DNA from 2 places in the Streptomyces sp. NPDC058001 genome. Region 2 is predicted to be linked to the other one. Evidence: riboswitches for the same ligand, from Rfam matches in the RefSeq annotation. Region 2 holds a riboswitch; the other holds the start of a gene.
What was found. A riboswitch is a leader RNA that binds a small molecule or an ion and turns the genes downstream of it on or off. The one in region 2 is predicted to bind glycine.

Region 1: another riboswitch for glycine. It lies ahead of gcvT (glycine cleavage system aminomethyltransferase GcvT); the one in region 2 lies ahead of gcvP (aminomethyl-transferring glycine dehydrogenase).

What each region holds. Positions count from the first base shown of each region.
Region 1 is NZ_JBHVQT010000012.1:72,380-81,843, reverse strand. Features, by position in the region: gene ACFVT5_RS28870 (ABC transporter substrate-binding protein) at 1-1,593, opposite strand, end outside; gene ACFVT5_RS28865 (ABC transporter permease) at 1,617-2,618, opposite strand; gene ACFVT5_RS28860 (enhanced serine sensitivity protein SseB C-terminal domain-containing protein) at 3,013-3,813, opposite strand; gene ACFVT5_RS28855 (enhanced serine sensitivity protein SseB) at 4,090-4,869, opposite strand; gene ACFVT5_RS28850 (AAA family ATPase) at 4,953-5,621, opposite strand; glycine riboswitch at 5,800-5,894, shown strand; gene gcvT (glycine cleavage system aminomethyltransferase GcvT) at 6,052-7,179, shown strand; gene gcvH (glycine cleavage system protein GcvH) at 7,265-7,639, shown strand; gene glyA (serine hydroxymethyltransferase) at 7,663-8,922, shown strand; gene ACFVT5_RS28830 (L-serine ammonia-lyase) at 9,086-9,464, shown strand, end outside.
Region 2 is NZ_JBHVQT010000006.1:552,032-561,495, forward strand. Features, by position in the region: gene ACFVT5_RS18105 (glutamate-cysteine ligase family protein) at 1-814, opposite strand, end outside; gene ACFVT5_RS18110 (hypothetical protein) at 1,333-1,917, shown strand; gene ACFVT5_RS18115 (DUF5999 family protein) at 2,277-2,489, shown strand; gene gcvP (aminomethyl-transferring glycine dehydrogenase) at 2,692-5,577, opposite strand; glycine riboswitch at 5,755-5,850, opposite strand; gene ACFVT5_RS18125 (PRC-barrel domain-containing protein) at 5,975-6,379, shown strand; gene ACFVT5_RS18130 (DNA polymerase IV) at 6,325-7,893, opposite strand; gene ACFVT5_RS18135 (MerR family transcriptional regulator) at 8,048-8,683, opposite strand; gene ACFVT5_RS18140 (bifunctional nuclease family protein) at 8,851-9,324, opposite strand; gene ACFVT5_RS18145 (MerR family transcriptional regulator) at 9,423-9,464, opposite strand, start outside.

The DNA of each region.
Region 1 (9,464 bases), on a different contig from region 2:
CGCGAAGTTGTTGTTACCGCTGTCGAGGATGTACTTGCTGTCCCACAGCGGCTGGCCGTAGCCCTGGGCCGACGGGAAGTCGGGGCCCCAACCCATGATGATGATGCCGTAGTTCTTCTTCTTGACGACCGTCGGGTTACCGATGATGCCCGAGGTCTGCGAGCCGTCGTACTTGTCGATGTCGGCGGTGATGCCGATCTTCTTCAGCGACGCCTGGAGCGACTCGGCGGTGGCGACCTCGACCGGCTTGTTGTTGCGGACCGCGATGGTGGTCTTGAAGCCGTCAGGCTGACCGCACGCCTTCAGGGCGTCCTTGGCCTTGGCCTCGTCCGGGGCACCGTCGTTCTGCGTGAAGCCGTACGGGTCGTACTTCTGACCCTCGGAGCCGGGGACCGCCGGGGGCAGCATGTTGGTGCCGATGTCGCCACCGGCCAGCGGGCCACCGCGCGCCGTCTGGAGCGACTTGTGGTCGGCCCCGTAGAGGACGGCCTTACGGCACTCGATCTTGTCGAACGGCTTCACGATCTGCGGGAAGACCGCGTACCGGATGAAGCCGGAGACCGGGTTGTCGAGGTTGCCCTTGTGCTCCTTCAGGGCCTTGATACGGCCCTGCGGGGACAGACCGGTCTGGTTGATGTCCAGGTCGTAGTCACCGGCGAGCAGACGGTTGTCCATGTCGTCGGCGTTGCTGAACAGGTTGAGCGTGATCTTGTCCGGCAGGGCCTTGCGGACCGGGTCCGACTCCTGCTTCCACTCGGTGTTGCGGACCAGCACGAGGGCCTTGTTCGGCGTGTACGACTCGAACTTGTACGGGCCGGAGGAGAAGGGCCGCAGACCGTACTTGGACTTGGTGTCCTTGTCCTGGCGGATCGGGGACGCCGAGGTCAGCGCGAGCATGTCCTCGAAGTCACTGTTCGCCACCGGCAGCTTGAAGACGATGGTCTTCTCGTCCGGGGTCTCGATCGCCTTGAGACCGAGCTTGTCCTTGGCCTTGTCCTTGTACGGACCCGGGTACTCGCCCTTGGGGTCGAGGACGTCCTTCAGGTAGACCGGACCGCCGGAGAGCACGTCCTGCGCCCACACGCGCTCGATGCCGTACTTGACGTCCTGGGAGGTGATCGGCTTGCCGTCCTCCCACGTGACCCCGTCCCGCAGGGTGTACGTGTAGGTCTTGCCGTCGGCCGAGACCTTTGCCTTGCTGGTGGCGAGGTCCGGGGTCAGCTCGGTGCCCTTGCTGCCCGGCTCGGTCTGGCCGGTGACGAGCTGACGGCTGTAGTAGCGCATGAAGTTCCACGCGAAGCCGTAGTAGCCACGCGTGGTGTCCCACGAGTCGGCGTCCTGGGCGCCCGCGAACTTCAGCGTGCCGCCCTTCTTGGTCGAGGCGTTGGCGACCTTGTTGTTCGCCGCGTCGAAGCCGGCGGCCTTGCTGTCGCCGCCCTTCTTCTCGTTGCCGCTGTCACCGCCGCCGCACGCTGCCGTGGACAGCAGCGCCGCGACCACGGCAGCAGCTGCCACGGCCTGCTTGCGCCGTCCTCTGACGCTATGGGTAGTCACGATCTCGGATCCTCCGTGTGATGTGCGGCCCGCCGTCATGGCGGGCCGTGGGATACGGCAGTTCAGCGCGAGCCCTTCGGGTCGAGCGCGTCACGCACGCCGTCGCCGAAGAGGTTGAAGGAGAGCACGGTGATGAAGATGGCCACGCCGGGAATCACCATGTAGGTGGGGTCGGCGTCGTAGTAGCTCACCGCCGAGGAGAGCATGTCTCCCCAGGACGAGGTGGGCGGCTTGACGCCGACGCCCAGGAAGCTGAGCGCGGCCTCGGTGAGGATGTTCGTGGGGATCATCATCGTGGTGTAGACGATGATCGGCGCGACGAGGTTGGGCAGCAGTTCCTTGAACAGGATGTAGAACCGCCCGGCCCCGAGACTGCGGGCCGCCTCCACGTACTCGCGCTCACGTAGCGAGAGCGTCTGACCGCGTACGACACGGCCGACATAGGGCCAGCCGAAGAACCCGATCACCAGGATCATCACGAAGATACGGACGCCGGTGCCGGTGAGGCCCAGCATCTCGTTGGGCATGACGGACACCAGGGCGATGATGAACAGCAGCTGCGGGAAGGACAGCAGCAGGTCCATGATCCGGCTGATGGTCGCGTCGAGCCAGCCGCCGAAGTAGCCCGCGAGGATTCCGAGGACGGTGCCGATGACGATGGCGACGAGGGCCGACGCGAAGCCGACCAGGAGCGAGACCCGGGCGCCGTAGACGATGCGGGCGAACACATCGCGTCCGTTGACCGGTTCGACGCCGAAGAGATGGTCGCCGCTGATGCCGCCGAACGAACCGATGGGCGTGGAGAAGAGCGGGTCGATCAGGTCCTCGTGGTACTCGTCGGGCGACTGGCCGACGAGGCTCGTGATCAGGGGCGCGAACACCGCCACGAGCACGAGAAGGAGGACGACGGCGCCGCCGGCGAGGGCGAGCTTGTCCCGCTTCAGCCGGTCCCAGGCGATGCGGCCGAGGGAGCGGCCCTGCACCGACTTCCCCGCGACCGCGGCGACCTCCTCGGCCGGAGTCGGGGCCGCTTCCGCGGTCGGCTCGTGCAATGGTGCCGTCATCGTGGCAGGGACCCCTCTTCTTCAACCGGCGGTGGCCGGCCCGCACTTGCCGCTGTGGCGGCGGATCAGTCCGTCGTACACAGGGGCGAAACCCACCCCCTGGAGCGGGAGTCTTCATCGCGGCCGTGATCTGTTACCAGACTTGACGGTGAATGGATGCGTAACCGTGATGCTCTCTGGGGGGTTCCGTTATCCAGACGGCGGGTAACGGATAGCGGACGCGGGTCAGTTGGGGCGGAAGAGGTCACGCGCGTAGATCTACGTCGCTTTCACCATCAGATGTCACCAGAACGGACATTCGGGCCAGGCCCGTGTCCACCAGGTGACACACCCTCGATCACCGGCGCTTGGCCGGTTTTCGAGCCTCGCTGGATCCAGCCGGAGCCGGCCGGATCTAGAAGGAACCCTGCTGCGGCGGATATCCGTAGCCCGCGGTGGGGGCCGGGGGCATCGCGCCGCCGTGAGACTCACGGTCGTAGAAGGGCCGCGCGGTGGCCCGCAGCCACATCGCCACCGGGTCGTACTCGTCGGACAGGGCCACCGTGGAGACGGGCAGCCCGTCGGGTACGGCCCCGATCGACTGCTGCATCATCGCCCGCACGGCGTCCACGGCGGGCGGGCTGGTGTCGTACACATCGAGCCCGATGGCGAGATAGGGGGCCCCGAGCGACGGCTGCACCCAGGCGCGGCGCAGGGCGCGCACGGCGGGTGTGCGGTGCGCGTTCTGCGTGAGCAGGGCGTAGAACTGCGGGATCTCGATGGTGGGCTCGGCAAGCCGCAGCGGCCCCGCGGGCTGGCGGTCCAGACCGGTGGCGATCCGGCGCAGGTCGAGCCAGGGGATGCCGACACCCCCGCCGGGCGCGTGCGGATTGAGCCAGAGGCCGTAGTGGTCCGGGTAGAGGGTGCGTGCGAGGTCGACGCCGGAGATGACTTCGTACGAACGGTTCCAGCCGCTCGCCGAGAGTTCCTGCGCGGAGGTCACACAGGGCGCGTAACCGAGGCCCTCGACCTCCATGTTGCCGTACTGGGCGTCCGGGGATCCGGCCTGGCCGTGCCAGAGGAGCATCCAGACCTGACCCGACGTGGGGTCCGAAAGGGCACGCAGCAACGCCTCGTACGCGTCGTAGCGCCCGGGGGTCACCTGGCGCAGCATGTGCTCGACCTGCCCGGCCGCAGCCGTGCCCGACGCACTCACCCTTGATCGCCCCTTCGTGACACTTTCGACGAAACCCACCGAAATCCCCCGGGTCACGTGCCGCTGCCGCGGCACTTCGACCAGGCCATGAAACCAGCTTATGCGGCGATCCCGGCGGCGACTTGACGCACCGGCCGCCGCGTCGTACCGCACGCGCCGGACCCGGAGGCGCTCGGGGCCGGTTCGGTGCCGCGCGTGGGCCGGTCAGTGCCCTCCCGTGACCCGGAGTCAGTGCCCTCCCGTGGCCCGGGGGTCAGTGCCGCCCGTGGCCCCGGCTCAGTGCTGCCCCTGGGCGTAGAACGGCCGGACCCTCTCGCGCATCCAGTCGACCACCGGGTCCTGGGCCGCGTCGAGCAGAACCAGGTTCACCGGCCAGCCCGCCGGCGCCCGGCCGAGCGCCCGGCCGAGGGCGTCCAGGGGCAGTTCGCCGACCTGCTCGTCCCACCGGTTCAACTCGACGCCGACGAACAGCACCGGGTCGCCGCCCTCGACACTGGCCAGACAGCGGCGGGCGCTCACCACCACACCGGTCGCGGCGAACTCGGCGGCGGCGGCGGCCAGGAAGTCCACCGGGTCGTGCTGCCAGTCCGGCTCGAAGAGGCGCACCCGGCCACCGCTCGCGGGACCGTCGAGCGGACTGCGCCCCGCGCGGCACAGTTCGGCGACGGCGGGCGGCGGGAGCGGGACACCCACGGCTCCGTCGGGGTTGACCACGATGCCGAGCTGCGGCGGGAGTCCGCGCGCGAACTCGACGGCGGGCGCGACGGTGCACCCCATCCGGTCGCCGACGACCTGGCGGAACTGCTGCTCGGAGCTGAAGACCGGGACATACGCCTGCCCGTCGATCTCCAGCGTGGGCAGGTCGAGCGTGGGTCCCCCGGGTCCGCCGCCGGCCGGCAACGGCACCCAGAGGTGGCTGCGGCCGAGTACTTCGATGATCCGGCCGCCCGCCGAGGGCGCCGTCGCACCGAGTGCGGCGGCGAGCACCTCCTCCAGCTCGTTGCCGGGCCATCCGCCGTAGGGCACGGCGTGGGCCGTCTGTGCCGGTATCTCCATCGTCAACCACCTGCTCCGGACCGCTGTTTCTGCGGCTCGCACCCTAACGCGTACCGGGAGGAACGCCGCGTCGGCGGTCGTGGTCAGCGGTCGAAGCGGATCGCGCGCAGTACGTCCGCCGCCGTCCGGTCCAGGAGCAGCGCGGAGCGGCACCCCGGCGGCAGGTCGCCCCGCTCGGCGGCCCGCACCAGCTGCCCCACGGTCCTGCGGTGCCGCCGGAACGCGTACCGCGACACTCCCCTGCCGCGCTCCCGCTGGCCGTCCAGGGCCGTGTCCGGCGGGACGTCGAGCAGCAGCAGATGCAGGGTGGCCCCACGCCTGCGGGCGTCGCGGGCGAGCCAGCGCCGGACCCACCGCTGCGTACCGCAGTCGTGGACGACGACGCTCTCGCCGGTGCGCAGCGCGCGGCGCAGGCCCGCGAAGTGGGCGAGGCGGACCAGCGGGCGGTACACGGCGTACGGCACGAAGCGCGGCACCCGGGACGCCCAGCGGTCGCGGGTGTCCTGCGAGTCGATCCGGTGCCCGCTGACCGTGCGCCGCATCAGCGTGGACTTGCCGCTGCCGGGCAGTCCCGAGACGACGACCAGGTCGCCGGGGGTGAAGCGGAGCCGGTGCGGGCTGCGGCCCGCGCGCTCGCGCAGATCACGCACGACGGCGGTCCGCCCGTCGGCGAAGGTCTCCACCGTCGGGGCGCCGGGCTGCTTGGGCAGCGCGACACCCGTCACCGTCGCGTACACCCTGGTCCTGTTCACCGTGAGCGTCCTCCCCCTGGGGTCCACGTGAGCCTTCCCCGTCGAGTGTAAAGAGAAGGTAATGCGGGGTGAACCGCGATTGCGTCCTGGTCCTGCCACAAGGCGGTTACAGGCCACCGCCCTGCCGTGTCGCCGGGATGCGTGCAATGATGACCCCGCCAACTCCAAACAGGCCGCTTGAATCCACGCGGGAGAGCCCTCGGCCACGACCGGGGCGCCGAAGGAGCAAGTCCCTCCCTTGAATCTCTCAGGCCCAGATACCGCGTGGGCGAGGCACATCTGAAAAGCGGGCCGCCGTGCTTGACGCGTGCGGCTCCACCCAAGGTGCAAGCCGGATCCGCCGAGCGGTGGACTCCCGGCGAACCTCTCAGGTTCCGATGACAGATGGGGAGGATCGCCCTCGCCCGTCATGCCCTGGGAGCACCCCCTCATGAGCAATGCCCCGAGCACTGCCCCCCGTCAGACCGCGCTCGACGCCCTGCACCGGTCGCTCGGCGCGACCATGACCGACTTCGCGGGCTGGGACATGCCGCTGCGGTACGGGAGCGAGCGCGACGAGCACCAGGCGGTACGCACCCGCGCCGGACTCTTCGACCTGTCGCACATGGGTGAGATCACCGTCACAGGTCCGCAGGCCGTGAACGTCCTGAACTTTGCCCTGGTCGGCAACATCGGCACGGTCGGCGTCGGCCGCGCCCGCTACACCATGATCTGCCAGGAGGACGGCGGCATCCTCGACGACCTGATCGTGTACCGCCTCGCCGACACCGAGTACATGGTCGTCGCGAACGCGGGCAACGCGCAGACCGTCCTGGACGCGATCACCGAGCGGGCCGCCGGGTTCGACGCCGAGGTCCGCGACGACCGGGACGCGTACGCGCTGCTCGCGGTCCAGGGCCCCGAGTCCCCCGGCATCCTGAAGTCCCTGACCGACGCGGACCTCGATGGCCTGAAGTACTACGCCGGGCTGCCCGGCACGGTCGCCGGGGTACCCGCCCTGATCGCGCGCACCGGGTACACGGGCGAGGACGGCTTCGAGCTGTTCGTGGCCCCCGCCGACGCCGAGAAGCTGTGGCGGGCACTGACCGACGCCGGTCAGGACGCCGGTCTGGTGCCGTGCGGACTGTCCTGCCGGGACACCCTGCGCCTGGAGGCGGGCATGCCGCTGTACGGGCATGAGCTGACGACCTCGCTCACGCCCTTCGACGCCGGGCTCGGCCGGGTCGTGAAGTTCGAGAAGGACGGCGACTTCGTGGGGCGCGAGGCCCTGTCCGCCGCGGCCGAGCGGGCGGCGACGGATCCGCCGCGCAAGCTGGTCGGGCTGATCGCCGAGGGCCGCCGGGTGCCCCGCGCCGGGTTCCCAGTGGTCGCGGCGGGCGAGGCCGTCGGCCAGGTCACCTCGGGCGCGCCGTCGCCGACGCTCGGCCGGCCGATCGCCATGGCGTACGTGGACGCCGCGCACGCCGCGCCGGGCACGACCGGTGTGGGCGTCGACATCCGCGGTACGCATGAGCCGTACGAGGTCGTGGCGCTGCCGTTCTACCAGCGCCGGAAGTGACCTCCCGCGCTCCGGTCCGTACCCGCCCTCCCTTCCCGACCCTCCCTTCCTTCAGCACTCATCCGCGTACAGGAGAATTCACGTCATGAGCAACCCCCAGCAGCTGCGCTACAGCAAGGAGCACGAGTGGCTGTCGGCCGCCGATGACGGCGTGTCGACGGTCGGGATCACGGAGCACGCGGCCAACGCGCTCGGTGACGTCGTGTACGTACAGCTCCCGGAGGTCGGTGACACGGTGACGGCGGGCGAGACCTGCGGTGAGCTGGAGTCGACCAAGTCGGTGAGCGATCTGTACTCCCCCGTGACCGGTGAGGTCGTCGCCGCCAACCAGGACGTGGTGGAGGACCCCTCGCTGGTGAACTCCGCCCCGTTCGAGGGCGGTTGGCTGTTCAAGGTGCGCGTCTCCGATGAGCCGGGCGACCTGCTCTCGGCGGACGAGTACACCGACTTCGCCGGCTGACCCCGACCCGTAGGGATCTTCTGATGTCACTTCTGAACCAGTCTCTCCACGAACTCGACCCGGATGTCGCCGCCGCCGTCGACGCCGAGCTGCACCGTCAGCAGTCCACCCTTGAGATGATCGCGTCGGAGAACTTCGCTCCGGTCGCGGTGATGGAGGCCCAGGGCTCCGTCCTCACCAACAAGTACGCCGAGGGCTACCCGGGCCGCCGCTACTACGGCGGCTGTGAGCACGTCGACGTGGTCGAGCAGATCGCCATCGACCGGGTGAAGGCGCTGTTCGGCGCCGAGCACGCCAATGTGCAGCCCCACTCGGGTGCCCAGGCCAACGCGGCGGCGATGTTCGCGCTGCTCAAGCCCGGTGACACGATCATGGGTCTGAACCTCGCGCACGGCGGGCACCTGACCCACGGCATGAAGATCAACTTCTCCGGCAAGCTGTACAACGTGGTCGCGTACCACGTGGACGAGACCACCGGTCAGGTCGACATGGCAGAGGTCGAGAAGCTCGCCAAGGAGGCCAGGCCGAAGCTGATCGTGGCGGGCTGGTCCGCGTATCCGCGGCAGCTCGACTTCGCGGCCTTCCGCCGGATCGCGGACGAGGTCGGCGCGTATCTGATGGTCGACATGGCGCACTTCGCGGGCCTGGTGGCCGCGGGGCTGCACCCGAACCCGGTGCCGCACGCCCATGTCGTGACCACCACCACGCACAAGACCCTCGGCGGTCCGCGCGGCGGGGTCATCCTGTCCACGCAGGAGCTGGCCAAGAAGATCAACTCGGCGGTCTTCCCTGGCCAGCAGGGTGGTCCCCTGGAGCATGTGATCGCCGCGAAGGCGGTCTCCTTCAAGGTCGCGGCGACCGAGGACTTCAAGGAGCGCCAGCGGCGCACCCTGGAGGGCGCGCACATCCTCGCCGAGCGGCTCGTCCAGGACGACGCCCGCGCGGTCGGCGTGAACGTGCTGTCCGGCGGCACCGATGTGCATCTGGTCCTGGTGGACCTGCGCGAGTCGGAGCTGGACGGTCAGCAGGCCGAGGACCGGCTCCACGAGGTCGGCATCACGGTCAACCGCAACGCCGTCCCGAACGACCCACGGCCCCCGATGGTCACCTCGGGCCTGCGGATCGGCACCCCGGCACTGGCCACCCGCGGTTTCACCACCGAGGACTTCCGTGAGGTCGCCGACATCATCGCCGAGGCGCTGAAGCCGTCGTACGACACGGACGCCCTCCGGGCGCGGGTGACCGCGCTCGCCACGAAGCACCCGCTGTACCCGGGGCTGTAGACCCCGGACCCGCACGACGCGAGCGGGGCACTACGCACACTGACGAGGAACGTGGTGCCCCGCCCCACCCCGATACGGCATCGGCATCCGCATCGGCATCCGTACGACATCGGCACGACCCGGCAGACGACGGCGTCTACCAACCCCAGCTAGGAGTTCCCCCGTGGCCATCTCGGTCTTCGACCTGTTCTCGATCGGCATCGGCCCGTCCAGCTCCCATACGGTCGGCCCGATGCGCGCGGCCCGGATGTTCGCGCGCCGCCTGAAGAACGACGGCCTGCTCGCCCACACCACGTCGGTACGCGCCGAGTTGTACGGCTCCCTCGGCGCGACCGGCCATGGGCACGGCACCCCCAAGGCGGTGCTGCTCGGCCTGGAGGGCGAGTCGCCGCGCACGGTCGACGTGGAGCACGCCGACGAACGCGTCGAGCAGATCCGGACGACCGGACGGCTCAGCCTCCTCGGGGCGCACGAGATCGCCTTCTCCTACGACGACGACCTGGTCCTGCACCGCCGCGAGACGCTCCCGTACCACGCCAACG
Region 2 (9,464 bases):
GATCGTGCGCGGAATCGATCCAGCGCTCTCCGAACCAGGTGCGGGGCCGCACGCCCTGCGCCTGGAGTTCGGGCGGACGCGTGTCGGTGGACTGCTGGAAGAGCGGCGGACGCGACTCACGCCACAGCTCATGTCCGAACAGGAACGGCGAGTTGGCACCAAGTGCCACCTGTACGGCGGCCACCGCCTGCGCCGCGTTCCACACATCCGCGAACCGGGCCGGCGTCACCTGGAGATGCAACTGCACGGAGGTACAGGCGGCTTCCGGCGCGATGGACGCGGAGGTGCAGCTCAGCCGCTCGACGCCGTCGATGTCGAGCGCGAAGTCCTCGCCCCGCGCGGCGACGATCTGGTCGTTGAGCAGCGTGTACCGGTCGACCGCTGAGAGATTCGCCGAGACCAGATCGCGCTGGGCGAGGGTCGGCAGAATACCGATCATCACGATTCCCGCGTCGACCTCGTTCGCTTTCCGGTGCGCGTACGCGAGTCCGGTGCGCAGTTCCTCGGCGAGCCGGTCGAGAACCCGGCCGCCGAGCCGGTGCGGGGCGATATTCACTTCGAGATTGAACATCGCGAGTTCGGTCTGGAAATCATGGCTCGCGATCCGCTCAAGTACTTGCGCATTCATCATTCTCGGCAGACCGTCCGGCCCGGCGAGATTCAGCTCGATCTCCAGTCCCATCAGGTTCTTGGGCCGGTCGAAGCGCTCCTCCTCCAACAGCCTCCCGAGCCCCGACAGACACTGCCGGAGCTTCCTGCGGTACTGCTGCCGATCGGACAGGTCGAACGCGCCTGCCACGACCTTCTCCCCCATCGAAGCATCCCTCCTCGAATGGGCAGCCCGGCATCCCGGCCGCTGTGTCACCCGGTGATGATGCCCAGGCAATGTGATCGATAACGCCACCGTAGGCCATCGGGGGACGCTACTGTGGGGGCGGTCACACCGGGGCACATTCACCGGGCAATGGCCACTGCACGGTTTTGCCCTGCGGAACCCTGGCGAAATATGCCGACGAGAATCAGCCGTCCGCTGCGGAAAGTCGCCCGAGGTCACAGCGTCGGGTGCGCGGAGAATCGTCAGAAAACCCTCATTTCGGCGACCGAAATACGCCTTGCTCATTAGGTCGCGGAGAGCTAGCGGAAACACTGTACGAACACGTGTCGTATAAACTTCGCTGGCGAGACCGGGAGTTCGTGCCCGCGGTCATGACCGTCTTGTCCCCCGTCATGTCCCCGCCCCTCTCCGGTCCCGAGAGCTGACAGCGTCGTCCGCACTTGCCCCGTGTTCCGCCTGCCTGTTTCCGCCTGCCTGTGGATGAGAGGCGACCCACCATGCCGCTGCATGTCCCACCTGCTCCCGCGCCTGCCCTGCGCAGCGTTCTCGCGGCACTCGGTTCCCCCACGGCTGTCCGTGAGGCCCGAACCCCGTCCCTGCGGTCCGCCCAGGGACCCGTCACCGCCGAAGTCCCGCTACCCGTACACGTACTGGACCGTCTGGGGTCCGGCGGCCCGTCGCCCACACGGCTCGCGGGCTGGCGCTTCCTGATCCGCCACGGCGGCCAGTCCGTGGCGGCGGCCGACACCACCCTGACACCGGACGGCTGGGCGTTCTCGCACTTCTTCGAGGGCCCCTACATCGCCTCGACGGAGAAGGCACTCGGCCAGGCGGAGAGCCTCAAGTCGTCCTACCAGGCACGCCTGTTGTCGGTCCCCGAGCTGTACATGCTCACGCTGTGGCTGCACGGCGACTGCGCGGCCGACGGCGCCGAAGGACGCCCCGCGCCGACCGATCTGCTCGTCCCGCTGGCACCGGCACCGCCCGGCATCGCGGCCCACCGCCCGCATCACGTCGCCGAACTGCTGCCCGTCCTCGGTCTACGGCTGACGCCCGCACCGCTCCTGAGTTCGCCCGCCTGACGAGAACCGCACGGCCGAGCCCGGTCCCTGGCACACTGTGCCGGGGCCGGGCTCGTTCGCGTACGCCGACCTCGACGGTCCCGACCTCGACGGCACCCGGCTTCGACGGCACCCGGCGTCGACGACCCGCGATGACTAGCCCGGTTCGGCCACTGCGAACCCCCCGAAGGGACAGTGCGGTTGGCTGAACCGTCCGCACGGGTGATACGTCTCTAAGCAGTAAGAACCGCTGCCACGAAATCCCTGCGGAATCACGCCCGTAGGGCAACACTGGGACCGGACCGAAGATACGGGGGGCGGCCATGACCAATGCATCGAGCCGCAGGACACACATCAATCCGCAGCGAAAGAACCCTTCCATGTGCCAGCACCAGCCACTGTGCCCGTCAGCAGATTCCGCCGACCGTGAGGCCGCGCTCCATGTCGCGCACCATCCCGAACAGGGCTGGAGCCTCCTGTGCAACGGCGTCCTGCTCTTCGAGGACACCGGTGAGCTGCTGCCGAACGGCCAGGTCATCGCCCCGCACCGCCCGTTGGGGCTGGGCGCCGACGAGATCATGACCGCCGCCTGACCGTCACACACAGGCACAACACGTCAGCACAGCGCAGACACGACATACGGGCACGACGCACGGCTACAACACAACACGCAGCACGCACCGCGCACAGACAGCCCGGTGACGAACGAACAGGGGCCGCTCCGGAATCCACACCCGGACCGGCCCCGACGCATGTCCCCCGCGCGCGGGACGACGCCCCGCGCGCGAGCCACGCTCAGTCCTCGTAGGCGTCCAACGGCGGGCAGGAGCACACAAGGTTACGGTCCCCGTACGCCTGGTCGATCCGGCGGACCGGCGGCCAGTACTTGTCGGCGGGCGAGACTCCCGCCGGGAAAACGGCCTCCTCGCGCGCGTAGGCGTGCTCCCAGTCGCCGGACAGGGCCCGCGCGGTGTGCGGCGCGTTGCGCAGGGGGTTGTCCTCGGCGGGCCAGGCCCCGGAGCCGACCTTCTCGATCTCCGCGCGGATCGCGATCATCGCGTCGCAGAACCGGTCAAGTTCACCCAGGTCCTCGCTCTCGGTCGGCTCGATCATCAGCGTGCCGGCGACCGGGAACGACATCGTCGGCGCGTGGAATCCGTAGTCGATGAGCCGCTTGGCGACATCGTCGACGCTGACTCCGGTCGCCTTGGTCAGCGGGCGCAGATCGATGATGCACTCGTGCGCGACGAGCCCGCCGGGACCGGTGTAGAGCACCGGGTAGTGCGGTTCGAGGCGCTTGGCCACGTAGTTCGCGGACAGCACGGCGACCTGGGTGGCCCGCTTCAGTCCCTCACCGCCCATGAGCCGCACGTATGCCCACGAGATCGGCAGGATGCCCGCCGAGCCCCAGGGAGCGGCCGAGATCGGTCCGACGCCCGTCTCGGGCCCGGCGGCGGGCTGGAGCGGGTGGTTCGGCAGATACGGCGCGAGGTGGGCGCGGACGCCGACGGGACCGACGCCGGGGCCGCCGCCGCCGTGCGGGATGCAGAACGTCTTGTGCAGGTTGAGGTGCGAGACATCGCCGCCGAAGTGGCCCGGCTTGGCAAGGCCCACAAGGGCGTTGAGGTTTGCGCCGTCGACGTAGACCTGACCGCCGGCGTCGTGCACGGCGGCGCAGATGTCGGCGACATGCTCCTCGAACACACCGTGCGTGGACGGGTAGGTGATCATCAGTACGGCGAGTTCCTCGCGGTACTGCTCGATCTTGGCCCGCAGGTCGTCCACGTCGATCTCACCGTCGTCGGCGGTCCTCACGACGACGACCTTCATCCCGGCCATGACCGCGCTCGCTGCGTTCGTGCCGTGCGCGGAGGACGGGATCAGGCAGATCGTGCGCCGGTCGTCGCCGTTGGCGCGGTGGTACCCCCGCACGGCGAGCAGTCCCGCGAGTTCGCCCTGCGAACCGGCATTGGGCTGGAGGGACACCTTGTCGTACCCGGTGACCTCGGCGAGCCGCTCCTCCAGCTCACGGATGAGCGTGAGATAGCCCTGCGCCTGCTCGGCGGGCGCGAAGGGGTGCATCTGGCCGAACTCCGGCCAGGTGACCGGCTCCATCTCCGTGGTCGCGTTGAGCTTCATGGTGCAGGAGCCCAGCGGGATCATGCCGCGGTCGAGCGCGTAGTCCCGGTCGGCGAGCCGGCGCAGATAGCGCAGCATCGCCGTCTCGGAGTGGTACTGGTGGAAGACGGGGTGTGTGAGGTAGTCGTCGGTGCGCAGCAGTTCGTCCGGGAGCGCGTCGGCGGCACTCGCGTCGAGTGCGTCGATGTCGGCCTCGGCGCCGAACGCGGTCCATACGGCGCCCAGTTGGGCCCGGTTGGTGGTCTCGTCGCAGGCGATGCCGATGTGGTCGGCGTCCACGAGCCGGAGGTTGACGCCGTCCTCGCGCGCGGCGGCGACGATCCGCGCGGCCTCGCCGGGCACCCGGGCGGTCAGGGTGTCGAAGTAGGCGCCGTGCACGATCTCGACGCCGGCGGCCTTCAGCCCTTCGGCGAGGAGTGTGGCGTAGCGGTGGGTGCGGCGGGCGATCGTCCGCAGCCCGTCGGGACCGTGGTAGACGGCGTACATTCCGGCCATCACGGCGAGCAGCACCTGAGCGGTGCAGATGTTACTGGTGGCCTTCTCGCGGCGGATGTGCTGCTCACGGGTCTGGAGCGCGAGCCGGTACGCCTGGTTGCCGTCACGGTCCACCGAGACGCCGACGAGACGGCCGGGCAGGCTGCGGGCGAACTTCTCGCGGACCGCCATGTATCCGGCGTGCGGCCCGCCGAAGCCCATCGGGACGCCGAACCGCTGGGTGGTGCCGACGGCGATGTCGGCGCCCAGCTCGCCGGGCGAGGTCAGCAGGGTGAGCGCGAGCAGATCGGCGGCGACGGTGACGACCGCCCCGAGTTCATGGGCCTGCTCGATGACGGTCCGCAGCTCGCGTACGGCACCGGAGGCACCCGGGTACTGGAGCAGGACGCCGACGACTCCGCGCTCGGCGATCGCGGTGGGGATCCCGGACGACAGGTCGTCCACGACGACCTCGACCCCGGTCGGTTCGGCCCGGGTGCGGATCACGGCGACGGTCTGCGGCAGGGTGTCGGCGTCGACCAGGAAGACACCGTCCTTGACCTTGCCCATCCGCCGGGACAGCGCCATCGCCTCGGCGGCGGCCGTGCCCTCGTCCAGGAGCGAGGCACCGGAGGTCGGCAGTCCGGTCAGCTCCGCGACCATGGTCTGGAAGTTCAACAGCGCTTCGAGGCGCCCCTGCGAGATCTCCGGCTGGTACGGCGTGTACGCGGTGTACCAGGCCGGGTTCTCCATGACGTTGCGCAGTACGACCGGCGGCGTGAAGGTGCCGTAGTAGCCGAGGCCGATCATGGAACCCAGAACATCGTTCCGGTCCGCCAGGGCGCGCAGTTCGGTGAGGACCTCGGCCTCCGTGCGGGCGCCGGGCAGGTCCAGGGCCTCGGCGCTCCTGATCACTTCCGGTACCGCGGTCGCCGTCAGTTCGTCCAGCGAGCCGTACCCGACCTGCGCGAGCATCTTGGCGCGGGCCTCGGCGTCGGGCCCGATATGACGCCGTTCAAACGGAATGCCCTGTTCGAGTCGGGAAAGCGGAATGCGGTGGGCGTTCATGGCGGGGGCCTCCTGGTCTCACGCGACCTTCGTGGGGCACCACGGCAGCGGTGCCCGGACGGCCTCCCCCTCTGTCATCTCAACCTGAGAGCTTCACCGGCTCGCCCGGGGGCGCGCCGGCTTTCACCGTCGGTGAGGTCGGGGGCTTGCGACTCCCGCCCTGCTTTCCAGAGTGACCTCACCCGTGCGGTACTGGGGCCTGAGAGATTCCGGGGAGGATTTGCTCCTTCGGCGCTCCCGGTCGCTACCGGGAAGCTCTCCCGCACAGGGTCAACAGCCGTTTGCCAGCCTACCAGCGAGGCCCCCGCACGAAGCTTCGAGTGGCCGCCTGCCGCAATGTGCTCTTTCGTAGTCTTTACGAGGGCTTAGGGATGAGTTGCGATCAGTTGGAGGGCCCGTGCAGACCGACATCGATCCGCGCAACCTGATCGGCCGCAAGGCGTTCGACCGCACCGGCACGAAGATCGGCACGATCGACGAGGTCTATCTCGACGACGCGACCGGCGTCCCGGAGTGGGCGGCCATAAGGACAGGGTTGTTCAGCCGTGACGCCTTTGTGCCATTGGAGCCCAGTGAGCTGGTGGAAGGCACCCTGCGCGTCCCCTTCGACCGGGCCCTGATCAAGGACGCCCCCGATTTCGGCGTCGGCCGGCATCTCTCCCCCGAGCAGGAGCTTCAGCTCTACCACCACTACGGCCTGGACATCGCGGCCCCCGGATCCGCGCCGCCACCCGACCGGGACTTCGGTCATATCGCCGGATCCGGGGAGGAGCCACCGGAGGGCGGCCCGGCGGTCCGCTGAGCCGAACGGGGTTGCGTGGGCGAGGGTTCCGCAGACACAGGTTCTGTGGACTCAGTGGTTACCGGTGACCGCTCCTCCGCCACCGCCGACACCACCGAAACCGGATCCGCGGGCTCCAGATCCGGGTCGTCCGTACGGAAGGTCCGTACGCGCCCGGGAGCCGAGTCCGGCGTCTCGAACCGGACCGTCACCCTGCCCACCCCGCTGCCCTGGACCCATCCCTGCCCGTAGGTGGCGTGCAGCACGTCGTGCCCGGCCGCCCAGCGCCGTTCGGCCCTGGGCTCGGCACCCGTTTCCGAACCGGGCGGGGCGAGCGCGTCACCGCCCGCCGGGTGGGCCGTCGCGTCGCCGGCCGATTCCTCGCCCGGCCCACCCTCGTCATGGGCCGACGGGTGCTCCGCGACCGATTCCGACACGGTGGCGGACGCTGCGGCGGACGCGGCGGCGGCCTGCGCGAACAGATCCTCCTGTGTGTAGTCGGCGAGCCCGCTGACCCCGACCCCGAGCAGCCGTACGCCTCCGGTGGTGTCCACGGACTCCAGGAGCCGCCCTGCCGCCTCCCGGACCACCGCGGGGTCGTCGGTGGGCCCGCGCAGCGTCTCGGACCGGGTGAGCGTCGAGAAGTCGTATCTGCGGACCTTGAGCACGACGGTCCGCCCCGAGTGCCCGGCGGCCCGCAGCCGCTGGACGCACCGGTCGGCGAGTCGCTGCACCTCCAGGCGCACCCGCACGCGGTCGTGGATGTCGACGTCGTAGGTGTCCTCGACGGACACCGATTTCGTCTCCCGCTCGGCGACGACGGGCCGCTCGTCCCGCGCGTGCGCCATCGCGTACAGCGCGGTCCCATGGGCCTTGCCGAGCAGCCGTACCAGTTCGTCCTCGCCCGCCTCGGCCATCTCCCCGACCGTGGTGATCCCGGCGCGCCGCAGATGGTCCCCGGTGGCGGGCCCGACGCCGGGCAGGGTGCGTACGGACATGGGGGCCAGCAGGGCGCGCTCGGTGCCGGGCTCTATCAGCACCAGGCCGTCCGGCTTGGCCTCTTCCGAGCCGATCTTCGCGAGCATCTTGGACGCGGCGAGCCCCACGGATCCGGTCAGTCCGGTCACCGCCCTGATGTCCGCGCGCAGCCGCTCCCCCGTGGTCTGCGCGGACACCGCGTCCCAGGCGGTCCCACCGGCCTCCAGATCGACGAACGCCTCATCGAGGCTGAGGGGCTCCACCAGCGGCGACAGCTCCCGCAGCAGCCCCATCACCCGCTCGCTGATCTCGCGGTAGAAGGCGAAGCGGGGGACGAGATACGCGGCGTTCGGCGCGAGTCTGCGGGCCTGGGCCATGGGCATGGCGGAGTGCACTCCGAAGCGCCGTGCCTCGTAGGAGGCGGTGGCCACCACACCGCGCGGCCCCAGGCCGCCCACCACCACCGCTTTTCCGCGCAGGCTGGGCTTGGCCGCCTGCTCCGCCGAGGCGTAGAAGGCATCCATGTCCAGATGCAGGATGGTGGGCTCGCTTCTCACATCTCCGATGCTGCCCTACGCCACTGACAATGCCCTGGCGAAGCGCCACCGCCGGGGCGCCGACCGCCGCTCAGGACCCCGTTCCGCACAGCTCGGGGCCCTTTCCGTACACCTCCGGACCCCGTTCCGCACCGCTCGGAGCCCGGCCGACCGCTCAGACCGCCCGGTGACGCCGCCGTGCCAGCTCATCGGCCGGGTTGTTGCCGACCAGCGTCTCTCCGGTGTCGACCCGCTCGCCGTGCAGCTGCGACAGCGCGCTCTCGACGTCCCGCCACACCACGCCGACGGCGATTCCGAAGACGCCCTGGCCGCCCTGGAGCAGGTCGTGGACCTCGTCGGGCGAGGTGCACTCGTAGACCGTCGCGCCATCGCTCATCAGCGTCATGCGTTCCAGATCCGTGAAACCGCGCTCCCGCAGGTGCCGGACGGTGGTCCGGATGTTCTGGAGCGAGACACCGGTGTCCAGGAACCGCTTCACGACCTTGAGGACGACGACGTCCCGGAAGCTGTAGAGGCGCTGTGTCCCTGAGCCGTAGGCGGCCCGCACACTCGGCTCGACCAGGCCCGTACGGGCCCAGTAATCGAGCTGGCGGTAGGTGATGCCCGCTGCCGCGCAGGCCGTGGGGCCCCGGTAGCCGACCTGTTCGGACGGCGCGCCGCCGTCCATCGACACAGCCGAAGGCCGGGTCGGAACTCGACCGGCCTGACCGCTGTGGAGCGCGTACGGGCCGCCTTCCCCCGAGCTCAATCCGGGGGCACCCCCAGCCGTACCGTCGCCGCTGCTTCTCACGCCGACCTCCGTCCTTGACCTGCCTTCTCGAAGGTAGGCAGTCACTCGGGGTGCGTCAACGATCGCCACACTCGCCACGCCGAGTGATAATCACCCTACGAGTGGTTTCCCGTATCCCACCGCGGGGAAAGGCTAGCCGAATGGCGTGAAGGCCGCCGTCCAGTTTCTCACTGGCTGTTGGTGCCGAAGTCCTCGGGAGAGATCTGGTCGAGGAACTCGCGGAACTTCTCGACCTCGTCCTCCTGCTCGTCCGGGATGGCGATCCCGGCGTCGTCGAGCACACCGTCACTGCCGTAGATCGGCGTACCGGTCCGCAGGGCCAGCGCTATGGCGTCGGAGGGGCGTGCGCTCACCTCGACCCCGCTCGCGAACACCAGCTCGGCGTAGAAAACGCCTTCCCGCAGATCGGTGATGCGCACTTCGGTCAGCTCCTGCCCGACGGCCTCCAGCACGTCCTTGAACAGGTCGTGGGTCAGCGGTCGCGCGGGGGCCATGCCCTGCTGCGCGAAGGCGATGGCAGTCGCCTCCCCCGGCCCGATCCAGATGGGGAGGTAACGGTCGCCTCCCACTTCTCGCAGGAGCACGATCGGTTGGTTGGAGGGCATTTCGACCCGGACACCTACGACGTCGAGCTCGTTCACACAGCAACCCTAGGCCGTGCCCGGCACCTTTGGGTAGTCGGGCACCCCATGGGCGGGCAATGGAAGCGGCGCCCCGGCGGGCTCCCCAGGGCCTGTGATCAGGGCAGTCGGACGCCGAGGGCGGTCTGTACCAGGGCCGA